DNA from 2 places in the Actinoallomurus acaciae genome. Region 1 is predicted to be linked to the other one. Evidence: riboswitches for the same ligand, from Rfam matches in the RefSeq annotation. Region 1 holds a riboswitch; the other holds the start of a gene.

What was found. A riboswitch is a leader RNA that binds a small molecule or an ion and turns the genes downstream of it on or off. The one in region 1 is predicted to bind glycine.
Region 2: it holds a riboswitch for glycine, as region 1 does, so the genes downstream of both, gcvP (aminomethyl-transferring glycine dehydrogenase) here and gcvT (glycine cleavage system aminomethyltransferase GcvT) in region 1, are expected to answer to the same signal.

Annotation. Positions count from the first base shown of each region.
Region 1 covers NZ_JBHLZP010000019.1:15,894-22,558, reverse strand. Annotated here, with positions in the region: gene ACFFNX_RS04760 (3-oxoacyl-ACP reductase) at 1-318, shown strand, start outside; gene ACFFNX_RS04755 (gamma-glutamyl-gamma-aminobutyrate hydrolase family protein) at 315-1,067, shown strand; gene ACFFNX_RS04750 (gamma-glutamyl-gamma-aminobutyrate hydrolase family protein) at 1,163-1,876, shown strand; gene ACFFNX_RS04745 (alpha/beta hydrolase family protein) at 2,119-3,342, shown strand; gene ACFFNX_RS04740 (hypothetical protein) at 3,348-3,977, opposite strand; glycine riboswitch at 4,050-4,147, shown strand; glycine riboswitch at 4,152-4,230, shown strand; gene gcvT (glycine cleavage system aminomethyltransferase GcvT) at 4,309-5,412, shown strand; gene gcvH (glycine cleavage system protein GcvH) at 5,409-5,792, shown strand; gene glyA (serine hydroxymethyltransferase) at 5,794-6,665, shown strand, end outside.
Region 2 covers NZ_JBHLZP010000411.1:405-7,069, reverse strand. Annotated here, with positions in the region: partial or broken gene ACFFNX_RS36650 (TIGR00374 family protein) at 1-798, opposite strand, end outside; gene ACFFNX_RS36645 (TetR/AcrR family transcriptional regulator) at 883-1,677, opposite strand; gene ACFFNX_RS36640 (ATP-binding cassette domain-containing protein) at 1,787-2,749, shown strand; gene ACFFNX_RS36635 (ABC transporter permease) at 2,749-3,582, shown strand; glycine riboswitch at 3,652-3,749, shown strand; glycine riboswitch at 3,750-3,864, shown strand; gene gcvP (aminomethyl-transferring glycine dehydrogenase) at 3,983-6,665, shown strand, end outside.

The DNA of each region.
Region 1 (6,665 bases):
ATCTCCTACACCGCCTCCAAGGGCGGCGTGCTCGCGATGTCGCGCGAGCTGGGCGTGCAGTTCGCCCGCGAGGGCATCCGGGTCAACGCCCTGTGCCCGGGGCCGGTGAACACCCCGCTGCTCCAGGAGCTGTTCGCCAAGGACCCCGAGCGCGCGGCGCGGCGGCTCGTGCACATCCCGGTCGGGCGGTTCGCCGAGGCGAGCGAGATCGCCGCGGCCGTGGCGTTCCTGGCCAGCGACGACGCCTCATTCATCACGGCCTCGGAGTTCCTCGTGGACGGCGGGATCTCCGGCGCGTACGTCACTCCTCTGCCGTGACCGCGCCCATCGTCGGGGTCACGTCGTACGTCGAGCCGGCGCGGTTCACGGTCTGGGAGACGACGGCGACGCTGCTGCCGCACGCGTACGTCGAGCAGATCGTCCGGGCCGGTGGGCAGCCCGTGCTGCTGCCGCCGGCCGGCGACCCGTCCTCGGCGCTGCCGCGCCTCGACGCGCTCGTGCTGTCCGGCGGCGGCGACCTGAACCCCGCGGCGTACGGCGCGGCGCCGCACGAGCGGACCGGCTACGTCCGCGACCTCCGCGACGAGGCCGAGTTCGCCCTCGTGCGCGGCACGCTGGACCGCGACCTGCCCTTCCTCGGCGTCTGCCGCGGTCTCCAGGTGCTCAACGTCGCGCTGGGCGGCACGCTCCACCAGCACGTGCCGGACGTGGTCGGCGACGTCCGGCACTCACCCGCCCCGGGGGTCTACGGCCGGTTCCCGGTGAAGGTCGAACCGGGTACGCGGCTGGCCGCGGCGCTCGGCGCGGAGACGGTCGCGGTGTCGCACTACCACCATCAGGCGATCGACCGGCTCGGGGCGGGACTGACCGCGACCGCGTGGTCCGACGACGGCCTGATCGAGGCCGCCGAGGCCGACGACCGCGCGTTCACGCTCGGCGTCCAGTGGCACCCGGAGGTCGACGGGTGCCTGCCCCTGTTCCGCGCCCTGGTCGCGGCGGCGGACGGGCGTCCCGGTCAGCGGCAGGTCAAATCGCGGCCAGGCGAGATCCAGGTCGGTGGGGCGTGACGTCGCGTCACGCTTTCATCTGTTGCCGTGAGTGAGCGAAGCGAGCGAGCCGACGGGCGCGGCACTCTGGTCACGGGACCGGCGAAGGAGATCCGGTGACCAGACCTGTGATCGGCGTCAGCGCCTACGCCGAACGGGCGCGCTGGGCGGCGTGGGACATGCCCGCCAGCGTCGTGCCCCAGCGTTATCTCGACAAGGTCCTGTCGGCCGGCGGGACGCCGGTGGTCCTGCCGGCCCTTCCCGGCGTCGACGGCGTGCTGTCCCGCCTCGACGGGCTGTTGCTCGTCGGCGGCGGCGACATCGACCCGGCGCGCTACGGCGGGGTCCCGCACCGGGCGAACGGTCCGGTCAACGCCGTCCGTGACGCCGCCGAGCTGGCCCTGCTGCGGGAGGCGCTGGCGCTGCGGCTGCCGATCCTCGGCATCTGCCGCGGCCTCCAGCTCATGAACGTGGCCCTCGGCGGCACGCTGCACCAGCACGTGCCGGACGTCGTCGGCCACGAGGGGCACACGGGCGGCGAAGGCGTCTTCGTCCGGCACGACGTGCACCTGCACCCGCGTTGCGCCCTGGCCCGCGCGCTGAACCGTACGACTCTGGACGTCCCGAGCCTGCACCACCAGGCGATCGACCGGCTCGGCCGGGGCCTCACGGCCTGCGCGTGGGCCGGAGACGGCCTGATCGAGGCCGCCGAGCTGGACGGGCACCCGTTCACGGTCGGCGTCCAGTGGCACCCGGAGGCCGACGCGGAGGTGGAGATCTTCTCCGCGCTGGTGGCGGCCGCCTCGGTCCCCGCGCCCGTCGCCGGGTGAGGGTCGCGAGCGCCGACCGCAGGTGAGCGCCGGTGATGTCGGCGTCCTGCGGCCCGGGCCCGGACGCGGGGAACCACGACGCCCGGCACCGTCAGGGGCGTCGGCCGACCCCCACGACTCTCGCCCGGTCCTCGGGAACGGTTCGGAAAAGCCGAACCCACGACCGGCGTGGTGGCACGATTCCGCCGCCGCGCCCGGCCGGCCAGCATGAAGGCCATCCCCACGACACCGGAGGTCCTCTCATGCGCGGTTCCCGTCTCATCGGCGGTCTCCTGGCGGGCGGGCTCGCCACGGCCGCTCGCGGGACGGCCGGGCGGACCGTCTCCTCGACCTTGCCTCTGCGGCCGAACGTCCACGCGGCGGCGTCCACGAAGGCGGCGCGGCTCACGCTGCCGCCGCCCAGCGGCCCGGACGACGTCGGTACGGTCGCGCTGCGCCTGGTCGACGGGTCGCGGCACGACCCGTGGGTGCCCGCGCAGGCGTACCGGGAGCTGATGGTCAGCGTCTTCTACCCGGCGCGCGACGCCGCCGCGTACCCGCTCGCGCCGCAGATGACCCCGGCCGCGGCCGAGCACTTCGACGCCTCGCTCGGCACCCCCGTGCACCAGGGCCTGGGGCTCAAGCCCGGAACGGCCGACTGGGGCGCCACGATGACCCACTCCCACCAGGGCGCGCCCGTGGCGGCCGGCCGCCACCCGGTCGTGCTGTACTCCCCCGGCCTGGGCGACCCGCGCACGCTCGGCACCACCTTCGCCGAGGACCTCGCCTCACGCGGCTACGTCGTCGTCACGATCGACCACACCTACGACGCGTCGGAGGTGGAGTTCCCCGGCGGCCGGGTCGAGCCGTTCAAGCTGCCCCTGGACGGCGACCTGATCGCCACGCTGAAGAAGGTCATGAGCGTCCGGGTCGCCGACACGCGGTTCGTGCTCGACCGGCTGACGACGTTGCCGGACGGGCTGGGCGCCGCCGTCGACACCGCGCGGATCGGCATGGCCGGCCAGTCGGCCGGCGGCTTCACCGCCCTGCAGACCCTGCACGACGACCCGCGCGTCCGAGCCGCCGCGGACCTCGACGGCACGGTCGGGTTCGACCAGAACGACGGCGGGCCCGGCCTGTCGCCGCTCGCCGAGAGCGGCCTGCGACGGCCGTTCCTGCTGATGGGCAGCCAGGCGAGCGACCACCACACCGTACGGTCGTGGGAGGCGCTGTGGGACCACAGCACCGGGTGGAAGCGCGACCTGCACCTGCGCGGCTCGGCACACCACACCTACACCGACCTGGAGTCGCTGGCGCCGCAGCTCAAGACGGACGCGGACACCGGCTGGATCGACTCCTCGCGAGCGGTCGCCGAGCAGCGGGCGTACCTGGCGGCCTTCTTCGACCGGTGGCTGCGCGGTCGTGACGACGACGGCCTGCTGGACCGGCCGTCGCCGCGGTATCCCGATGCGACCTTCGTACGGTGAGCCCGTCAGCAGGACGGGCGTACGGTACCGCGCCGCACGCGGGGGAGCTTGCCGGCGACGCTGATCTTCACGACCGAGGTCGCGTCGATCACGGTGCCGGCAGGAAGACCGGAGCGGGCCTTGGTCAGGACCGTGTCCGACCCGGGGTACCGCAGGGACCGCGCATCGAAGATCAGCTGCGAGGTCCGCGATTCGTCGAAGGGATCGTTCCGGCTGGTGAACTCGACCGCCTTTCCGGATCGGCCGAGGGAGTTCGAGGCGTGTGGGATCACCCGGGCTCCGGGCAACTCCGCGGCGAGGCGTAGGAGGTTGTATCCCCTGCCGTCCGCGCGCTCCCGCCACTGGTCGTGTACCCGCACGTAGCCGGGCGCCCGCAACTCCGCGTTGTTCTCCGGGAACTCCACCTGCCGGGACACGGTGTCGACGCGAACGTACTGGTGGGCCCGCGGATGGATGCCCGGTTCGGCCTCGGCCACCACGGCGGCCTGGTTCAGCAGCCGTGCCGCGGCGGCGTCCGGGGTCCCCATGGTCCCGCGTGCCGGCCGCCGGCGCCCAGCACGATCGTCGCCGCGGCCACCGTGGCCATCGATGAGCGTCGCGTCATCGACCTGAGCGGAGGCGAGCATGATCTTCACGGCCGACCGCCCAGGTGGGCGGGATGCGGGCTGTCGTCGCGCGACGGGCGCTGCTAGCCTGGCGGCAGCCGTTGATCCCACGCGGGAGAGCGCCCGGGCCGCCAGTCCGGGCCGCCGAAGGAGCAACTCCTCCCCGGAACCTCTCAGGCGACGAAGACCGCGCGGAGTAGGCGACCTCTGGAAAGCGGAGCGATGCTCCCGCCGAAGGTGCAAGCCCCCCCGGGGCGAAGCTCTCAGGCGCCGATGACAGAGGGGGAGGCGCCGAGACCGCAAGCGAACCAGTGGGACGATATGACCCCCGGATCGCCCGCGCGATAAGGAGCCTGCCGCGATGTCCGCTCCGGACACCAAGAAGACACCACTCCACGAGGTCCACGAGGGCCTCGGCGCCACCCTCACCGAGTTCGCCGGATATCTCATGCCGTTGCGCTATGGCAGCGAGACGGCCGAGCACCAGGCGGTCCGGACCAGCGCCGGACTGTTCGACCTGTCCCACATGGGAGAGATCTTCGTGACCGGCCCGCAGGCCGGAGCGGCGCTCGACCACTCCCTCATCGGGCACCTGTCGGTGCTCGCCGTGGGCCGGGCGCGCTACACGATGATCTGTGCTGCCGAGGGCGGCGTCCTGGACGACCTGATCGTCTACCGGCTGGCGGCCGAGACCTACCTGGTCGTGGCCAACGCCGCGAACGCCGCCACCGTACGCTCCGAGTTGGTCGCGCGGTGCGAGAAGTTCGCCGAGGCCGCCGTCCACGACCGCTCCGACGCGTACGCGCTCGTCGCGATCCAGGGGCCGAAGGCCCACGAGATCCTGGCCAAGCTCACCGACGCCGCGCTCGGCGACCTGAAGTACTACGCGATCCTGCCCGGCGCGGTGTCCGGCGTCGACGCCCTGATCGCCCGCACCGGCTACACGGGCGAGGACGGCTTCGAGCTGTTCGTCTCCGCCGGCGACGCCGTGGCGGTCTGGGGCGCGCTGACCGAGGCCGGCGGCGACGACCTGCGGCCCTGCGGGCTGTCCGCACGCGACACGCTGCGCCTGGAGGCCGGGATGCCGCTGTACGGCAACGAGCTGACCGCCGAGACGACGCCGTTCGACGCGGGACTGGGCCGTACCGTCAAGTTCGAGAAGGGCGACTTCGTCGGGCGTGCCGCGCTGGCCGCGATCGCCGACGAGACGCCGAAGCGCACCCTCGTCGGGCTCGTCGCCAGAGGGCGGCGGGTGCCCCGGCACGGGTACGCCATCGTGGGATCAGACGGCACGCCGTGCGGAGTCGTGACCAGCGGCGCGCCATCCCCGACACTGGGCAAGCCCATCGCCATGGGCTATATCGACGCGGTCCACGCCGAAGACCCCGATCTCGCGGTGGACATCCGCGGCAAACATGAGCCGGTCGACAAGGTCGCCCTGCCTTTCTATAGGAGGACCCCGTGAGCAGCGTTCCCGAGACCCTTTCCTACACCGAAGAGCACGAGTGGATTACCGAGCCGTCCGACGGTGTTGTGACTGTGGGGATCACCGCCTACGCCGCCGAAGCCCTCGGTGACATCGTGTACGTCTCGTTGCCCCAGGAGGGCGCGACGGTGGAGGCCGGAGAGCCCTGTGGCGAGGCGGAGTCGACCAAGTCGGTGAGTGACATCTACGCGCCGGTGACGGGAGAGGTCGTGGCGGTGAACGGTGCGGTCGAGGAGGACCCGGCGGTGATCAATGCCGACCCGTACGGCGAGGGCTGGCTGCTCAAGATCCGCACTGATGGTGACAGCCCCGACCTGCTCGACGCCCCGGCCTACTCCAAGCTGATCGAGGAGGCGTGAGATGAACCTGTCCAACGCCCCTCTCGCCGAGGTCGACCCGGAGGTGGCCTCGGCCATCGCCGAGGAGTTGCGCCGCCAGCAGTCGACCCTGGAGATGATCGCCTCGGAGAACTTCGCCCCCGTGGGCGTGCTCGAGGCCCAGGGCTCGGTGATGACGAACAAGTACGCCGAGGGTTACCCGGGCCGCCGCTACTACGGCGGCTGTGAGTACGTCGACGTCACCGAGCAGCTCGCGATCGACCGCGCCAAGGCCCTGTTCGGCGCCGACCACGCGAACGTGCAGCCCCACTCGGGCGCGCAGGCCAACATCGCGGTGTACTTCGCGCTGCTCCAGCCGGGCGACACGATCCTGGGTCTGGACCTCGCCCACGGCGGGCACCTGACCCACGGCATGAAGATCAACTACTCCGGCAAGATGTTCAACGTCGCCGCCTACCACGTGGGCGAGGACGGCCTGGTCGACATGGACGAGGTCGCCCGGCTGGCACGCGAGCACCGGCCGAAGATGATCGTCGCCGGCTGGTCGGCGTACCCGCGGCAGCTCGACTTCCCCGCGTTCCGCCGCATCGCCGACGAGACGGGCGCGCTGTTCATGGTTGACATGGCGCACTTCGCCGGTCTGGTCGCCGCCGGGCTGCACCCCTCGCCGGTGCCGCACGCCGACGTCGTCACGAGCACGACGCACAAGACCCTCTGCGGGCCGCGCGGCGGCCTCATCCTGTGCCGCGAGGAGTTCGCCAAGAAGATCAACTCCGCGGTGTTCCCGGGCACGCAGGGCGGGCCGCTGGAGCACGTGATCGCCGCCAAGGCCGTGGCCCTGAAGATCGCCGCATCCGAGGAGTTCGCCGAGCGCCAGCGCCGTACGGTCGAGGG
Region 2 (6,665 bases), on a different contig from region 1:
GTCTTCGGAGGTCCGGGCGGCGCGGACCGGCTCCAGGCCGACCCGCCGCAGCGCCGTCATCACCGCGTGGCCCGGTGGCCGCGTGTTGGGCGAGCCGGCCGCGTACAGGGTGCCGTACCCGACGGCGCGCCCGATGAGGTAGGTCGTGACGAGCGCGAGCGGCGTGATGGCGCCGGCGGTGAGCGAGGCGATCGCGTCCAGGCCGACGACCGTCCAGGTCACGGCCTGCCAGCGCGTACGGCCGGACAGCCGTACGGCGGTGACGTAGGCGATGACCGGGGTGATGTCGATGTGCGCCGGGCCGGGGAACCAGCCGCCGTGCCGCTTCCACGTGAGGTACCACGCGAGGTCGCGCATGCCTGCGGCGGTGACCCAGGAGTCCACCGCCAGCGACACGCCGAGAGCCAGGACCGCGGCGAGCACGCCGATCGCGATGCGCAGGCCGTCGCGGTGGATGACGCGCTCGACGCCGAACGCGACCGGCACGGCGAGCACGACGATGCCGGAGGCGAGCCCGGCCAGGGTGAGGATCAGATGCGGCGCCTGCTCGGTGCCGTGCGTGATGTCGGAGGACAGACCGGTGGTCGTCTGGCGGGCCACGTGGGCGAGCCCGAGGATCAGCCCGATGACGCCGACGGACACCAGGAACCGGAAGGCGTCGGCGGTCCGGCGGATACGGGCCGGCAGCGAGGGCTCCTCGACCAGGGGGTCGGTCGCCGCGCCGCTCGGGACTTCGCCGCGTGGCCGCGTCAGCATGTCACCGTCGTGCGGCCGGTCGGGGGATTCGTTAGCGGGCACGAGGTGAATCTTCCCAGCCCGGCAGCTCGGTTATCGGCGGGATGTCCCCCTGCGTGGGTTCGTCCGCGTTCGTACGGCGGGGCGTCAGATGCCGAGCCGGGCGGCGATGCCATCGAGTACGCACTTGAGGCCGAACTCGAACTGCCACTCGGCGTCGTCCTCGTTCGATCCGTCGATGATGTAGCGGCTCAGCGCGGGGAAGCGGCCCGACTCCAGCATCCACCGCACCCACGGCAGGAACGCCATCCGCGCGTCGTCGTCGGACTTCCAGTCGTTGCGCTCCAGGACCTCCCGCTGGGCGATCTCGGCGGAGACGGCGCCGCGCGTGAAGGAGTTCACCGTGCCGAACACCGCCATCATCGCGTCGACGTCGAGGCCGAGGCCCTCGACGGAGGTGAGCGCCTGTTCGATGAGCGTCGCGTTGTTGGGGGACAGCGTGGCCGGGACACGGGCGTGGGCCTGGATCGTCCACGGGTGACGCAGGCTGAGCCCGCGGTACTGGCGGGCGTACGCGTCGGCGACCTCGCGCCAGTCTCCGTCGGGCAGGATGACCTCGGCCGCGACCGTGTCGAGCATCAGCTCATAGATCTCGTCCTTGCCGGTGACGTAGCGGTACAGGCCCATGGTGGCGACGCCCAGGCGTTCGGCGAGGCGCCGCATGGACACGGCGCTCAGCCCCTCGGCGTCGGCGATCTCGACGGCGGCGACGGCGATCTGCTGATGCGTCAGGGCCGGGCGCGGACCGCGGGTGGAGCCTTCGAGACGCTCCCAGAGCGTCGGCTTGAGACGGCCCTCGGCCCGCTGGGTCTCGAACTCCGTGACGGCCTTGCGGAAACCCTCGAGCCGCTGGTCGTACGCGGAGTCCTTCGCGTCAGTCAATTCCGCCCTCCCACGAGTACAACGTAGCGGCTTGTACAACGTACGCAGTTGAGCGTACGTTGTACACACACAGAGTACGCCGTACGCAATCAAGATGAGGGAACCTGAGATGACGAGTTCGGAGTCGGCCGTCTGGGCCGAGGGGCTGCGCAAGCGGTTCGGCCGGACGGAGGCGCTGCGCGGGGTCGACCTGGAGGTGCCGAAGGGCGCCGTCTTCGGCCTGCTCGGCCCGAACGGTGCGGGCAAGACCACGACCGTGCGGATCCTGTCGACGCTCACGCTGCCCGACGCCGGGCAGGCGCGGGTCGCCGGGTACGACGTGGTCCGCGACGCGGACGAGGTGCGCTACCGCATCGGCCTGGCCGGCCAGCACGCCTCGATGGACGAGAAGCTCAGCGGGCGGGACAACCTGCGGCTGTTCGGCCGCCTGTACCACCTGTCGCCGAAGGCCGCCCGGCGGCGCGCGGACGAGCTGCTGGAGCGGTTCGGCCTCGCGGACGCGGGGGACCGCTACGTCAAGACCTACTCCGGCGGCATGCGCCGCCGGATCGACCTGATCTCCAGCCTGATCACCGCGCCGCCGGTGCTCTTCCTGGACGAGCCGACGACCGGGCTGGACCCGCGCAGCCGCGGCGAGATCTGGGAGACCATCCGCGAGCTGGTCGCCGACGGCACGACCGTGCTGCTGACCACGCAGTACCTCGACGAGGCCGACCAGCTCGCCGACCGGGTCGCGGTCGTCGACCAGGGGCGGGTGATCGCGTCGGGCACGCCGGACGAGCTGAAGGCCGAGATCGGCAGCCGCGTCGACGTCGTCGTGTCCGGCACCGACGTGCTAGGCGACGCCGTCGCCGTGCTCTCCCGGATCGGCGAGCCGGACGCCGACCCGGAGTCCCGCCGGGTGAGCGTCCCCGTCTCCGCGGGCTCCGTCACCCTGCCCGCCGTCGTGCGGGAGCTGGACCGCGCCGGCGTCGGGGTCGAGGACGTCGCGCTGAGGCGCCCCACCCTCGATGAGGTGTTCCTCCGCCTGACCGGCAGGCCCGAAGAGACCGAAGAGAAGGTGAGCGTCTGATGGCCCTCCACGCCCCCACCGCGCCGACCGGCCGCCTGGTCCGGCTCCGCTGGACCCTCACCGACGGCGTCACCCTGGTGTGGCGCAACCTCGTCCAGCTCAAGTCCCAGCCCGGGGAGCTGGTCGGCGCGCTGGTCTTCCCCGCGATCCTGATCGTGCTGTTCGGCTACGTCTTCGGCAGCGCGATCAAGGTCCCCGGCGGCGGCAACTACCGGGAGTACCTCATGCCCGGCCTGTTCGCGATGACCACGATGACCAGCTTCATGACCACGATGGTCGCGGTGGCCACCGACGCCTCCAAAGGGGTCATGGACCGGTTCCGCTCGATGCCGATGGCCCGGTCGGCGGTGCCGTTCGGCCAGGTCGGCGGCGACATTATCGTCGGCCTCGCCGGCATGGTCATCATGATCGGCTGCGGGCTGGCCGTCGGCTGGCGGATCCATGAGGGGTTGCCGCGGGCGCTCGCGGCCTTCGGCCTGCTCATCTTCCTGCGGTACGCGCTCTCGTGGGCCGGGGTGCTCTGCGGCCTGCTGGTGAAGAACGAGGAGACCGCCGACCAGATGGTCCCCCTGATCTTCCCGGTGTCGATGCTGTCGAACTCCTTCGTGCCGACGGCGGGCATGCCGGACTGGCTGCGGGCGATCTCCGACTGGAACCCGGTCAGCGCGATGGTCGCCGCCTGCCGCGGCCTCTTCGGCAACCCGGGCGTCGTCACGGCGCACGCCGCCCTGCCGCTGCGGCACCCGGTCGCGGCGACGCTGATCTGGTCCGGCGTGCTACTCGTGATCTTCGTCCCGTTGACCGTCCGCCGCTTCCGCACCCTGAACCGCTGACCTTTACGGTCGGAACGGCCCGCGCTTAACGTCGTGGCAATAAGCCTCCGGTAGGGTGGAGATCGCCGTCGAACCCGTGCGGGAGAGACCCCGGTGCAGCCAGCGCAGGGGCGCCGAAGGAGCAAACCTCCCCGGAACCTCTCAGGCAAAAGGACCGCACGGGCGAGGCACCTCTGGAAAGCGGGACCCGGAGGCCGCACCGCCGGCCGCCGATCCTCACCGAAGGTGCAAGCCGCGCTCGCCGCGGTGAAGCTCTCAGGTTCAGGTGACAGAGGGGGAGACCCACCATCGGGCATGCCCGGTGGTGCTCGCGCCCCGACCCGCCTGGAGGCTTGCCATGACCGAGCGCAGCGACGGAATCGAAGACACGGCCCGGGTGGTCACACCCTCCGAAAGGCCCATGACCGAGGTTCCGTTCGCCGCCCGCCACATCGGACCCTCACCGGCCGAACGCGCCTCGATGGCCGAGGCCGCCGGGTACGACGGTGTCGGCGCGCTCGTGGACGCGGCCGTGCCCGCCCGGATCCGCACCGACCGCCCGCTCGACCTGCCGCCCGCGCTCAGCGAGGTGGAGGCGCTGGCGCGGCTGCGTGAGCTGGCCGCCCGCAACCAGGTCCTCACCTCGATGATCGGTCTCGGCTACCACGGCACGATCACCCCGGGCGTGATCCTGCGCAACGTCCTGGAGAACCCCGGCTGGTACACCGCCTACACGCCGTACCAGCCGGAGATCTCCCAGGGGCGGCTCGAGGCGCTGCTGAACTTCCAGACGATGGTGAGCGACCTGACCGGGCTGCCGGTCGCGAACGCCTCGCTGCTGGACGAGGGCACCGCCGCCGCCGAGGCGATGACGCTGGCGCACCGCGTCGCGCCGCGGGGGAGCGGCGACGCCTTCCTCGTCGACGCCGACGTCCTGCCGCAGACCGCCGAGGTGATCCGCACCCGGGCGGTGCCGCTGGGCATCGAGGTCGTCGTCGCCGACACGTCCGCGGGACTGCCGGAGGGCGACTTCTTCGGCGTGCTGCTGCAGTACCCGGGCGCGAGCGGCGCGGTACGCGACCTGTCGCCCCTCACCGAGGCGGCGCACGGACGCGGTGCCCAGGTCGTGGTCGCCGCCGACCTGCTCGCCCTGACGCTGCTCCGGCCGCCGGGGGAGTCCGGCGCCGACATCGCGGTCGGCACCACGCAGCGCTTCGGCGTGCCGTACGGCTTCGGCGGCCCGCACGCCGGCTACATGTCGGTGCGCGACGGCATCCAGCGCCAGCTTCCCGGACGGCTCGTCGGCGTCTCGCTCGACGCCGACGGCGGTCAGGCGTACCGGCTCGCGCTGCAGACCCGTGAGCAGCACATCCGCCGCGAGAAGGCCACCAGCAACATCTGCACCGCCCAGGTGCTGCTCGCCGTGATGGCGAGCATGTACGCCGTCTACCACGGCCCCGAGGGCCTGACGGGCATCGCCGAGCGGGTCCACGAGCGCGCGACCCTGCTGCGCGGCGGCCTGGGCGCCCTGGGCGTCGAGGTCGTGCACGACGCCTTCTTCGACACCGTCCTCGCACGTGTTCCGGGCCGCGCACGCGCGGTCGTGAACGCCGCGCTGGAGGGTGGCGTCAACCTCCGTCTCGTCGACGACGACCACGTCGGCATCGCCTGCGACGAGACGACCACCCAGGAGCACGTCGCCGCCGTGTGGCGGGCGTTCGGGCTGAAGGAGGAGCGCCTCGGCCTCTTCCGGCACGAGGCGATCCCGCCGGAGCTGCGCCGCGAGAGCGGGTTCCTCACCCACCCGGTGTTCCACGCGCACCGGTCGGAGACGGCGATGCTGCGTTACCTGCGCCGCCTCCAGGACAAGGACATCGCGCTGGACCGCTCCATGATCCCGCTCGGCTCCTGCACGATGAAGCTGAACGCCACGGCCGAGATGGAGCCGATCACCTGGCCGGAGTTCGCGCAGATCCACCCGTTCGCCCCGCTGGAGCAGGCGCGGGGGTACGTCGATCTGATCGGCGAGCTCGAGTCGTGGCTGGCCGAGATCACCGGGTACGCCAAGGTGTCGGTGCAGCCCAACGCCGGCTCGCAGGGGGAGCTGGCCGGCCTGCTCGCCGTGCACGGTTACCACGCCTCACGCGGCGAGAGCCACCGGAACGTCTGCCTGATCCCGTCCTCGGCGCACGGCACGAACGCCGCCAGCGCGGTGATGGCCGGGATGCGGGTGGTCGTGGTGAAGAGCACCGACAGCGGCGACATCGACCTCGACGACCTGCACGCCAAGATCGACAAGTACCGCGACGACCTCGCCGCGATCATGGTGACGTACCCCTCGACGCACGGCATCTACGAGGAGACGATCACCGAGGTCTGCGAGAGCGTGCACGAGGCGGGCGGCCAGGTCTACGTCGACGGCGCCAACCTCAACGCCCTCGTCGGGCTGGCGCGCCTCGGGGAGTTCGGCGCCGACGTGTCGCACCTGAACCTCCACAAGACCTTCTGCATCCCGCACGGCGGCGGGGGGCCGGGCGTCGGCCCGGTGGGCGTGCGCGAGCACCTCGTGCCGTTCCTGCCCAACCACCCGCTGCGGCCCGAGGCCGGTCCGGAGACGGGCAGCGGTCCGATCTCGGCGGCCCCGTGGGGCTCGGCGGGCATCCTGCCGATCTCGTGGACCTACATCGCGATGATGGGCGCCGACGGGCTGCGCGAGGCGACCGAGGTGGCGGTGCTGGCCGCCAACTACGTCGCCAAGCGGCTCGACGGCCACTACCCGGTGCTCTTCACCGGCCGGGGCGGCCTCGTCGCCCACGAGTGCATCATCGACATCCGGAAGATCACCAAGGAGACCAAGGTCACCGCCGAGGACGTCGCCAAGCGGCTCATCGACTACGGCATCCACGCCCCGACCCTCGCCTTCCCGGTGGCGGGCACGCTGATGGTCGAGCCGACCGAGAGCGAGGACCGCGCCGAACTCGACCGCTTCTGCGACGCGTTGATCGAGATCCGGCGGGAGATCGAGCGGGTGGCCTCCGGCGACTACGACGCCGACGACAACCCGCTCAAGAACGCCCCGCACACGGCGGCCTCGCTGCTGACCA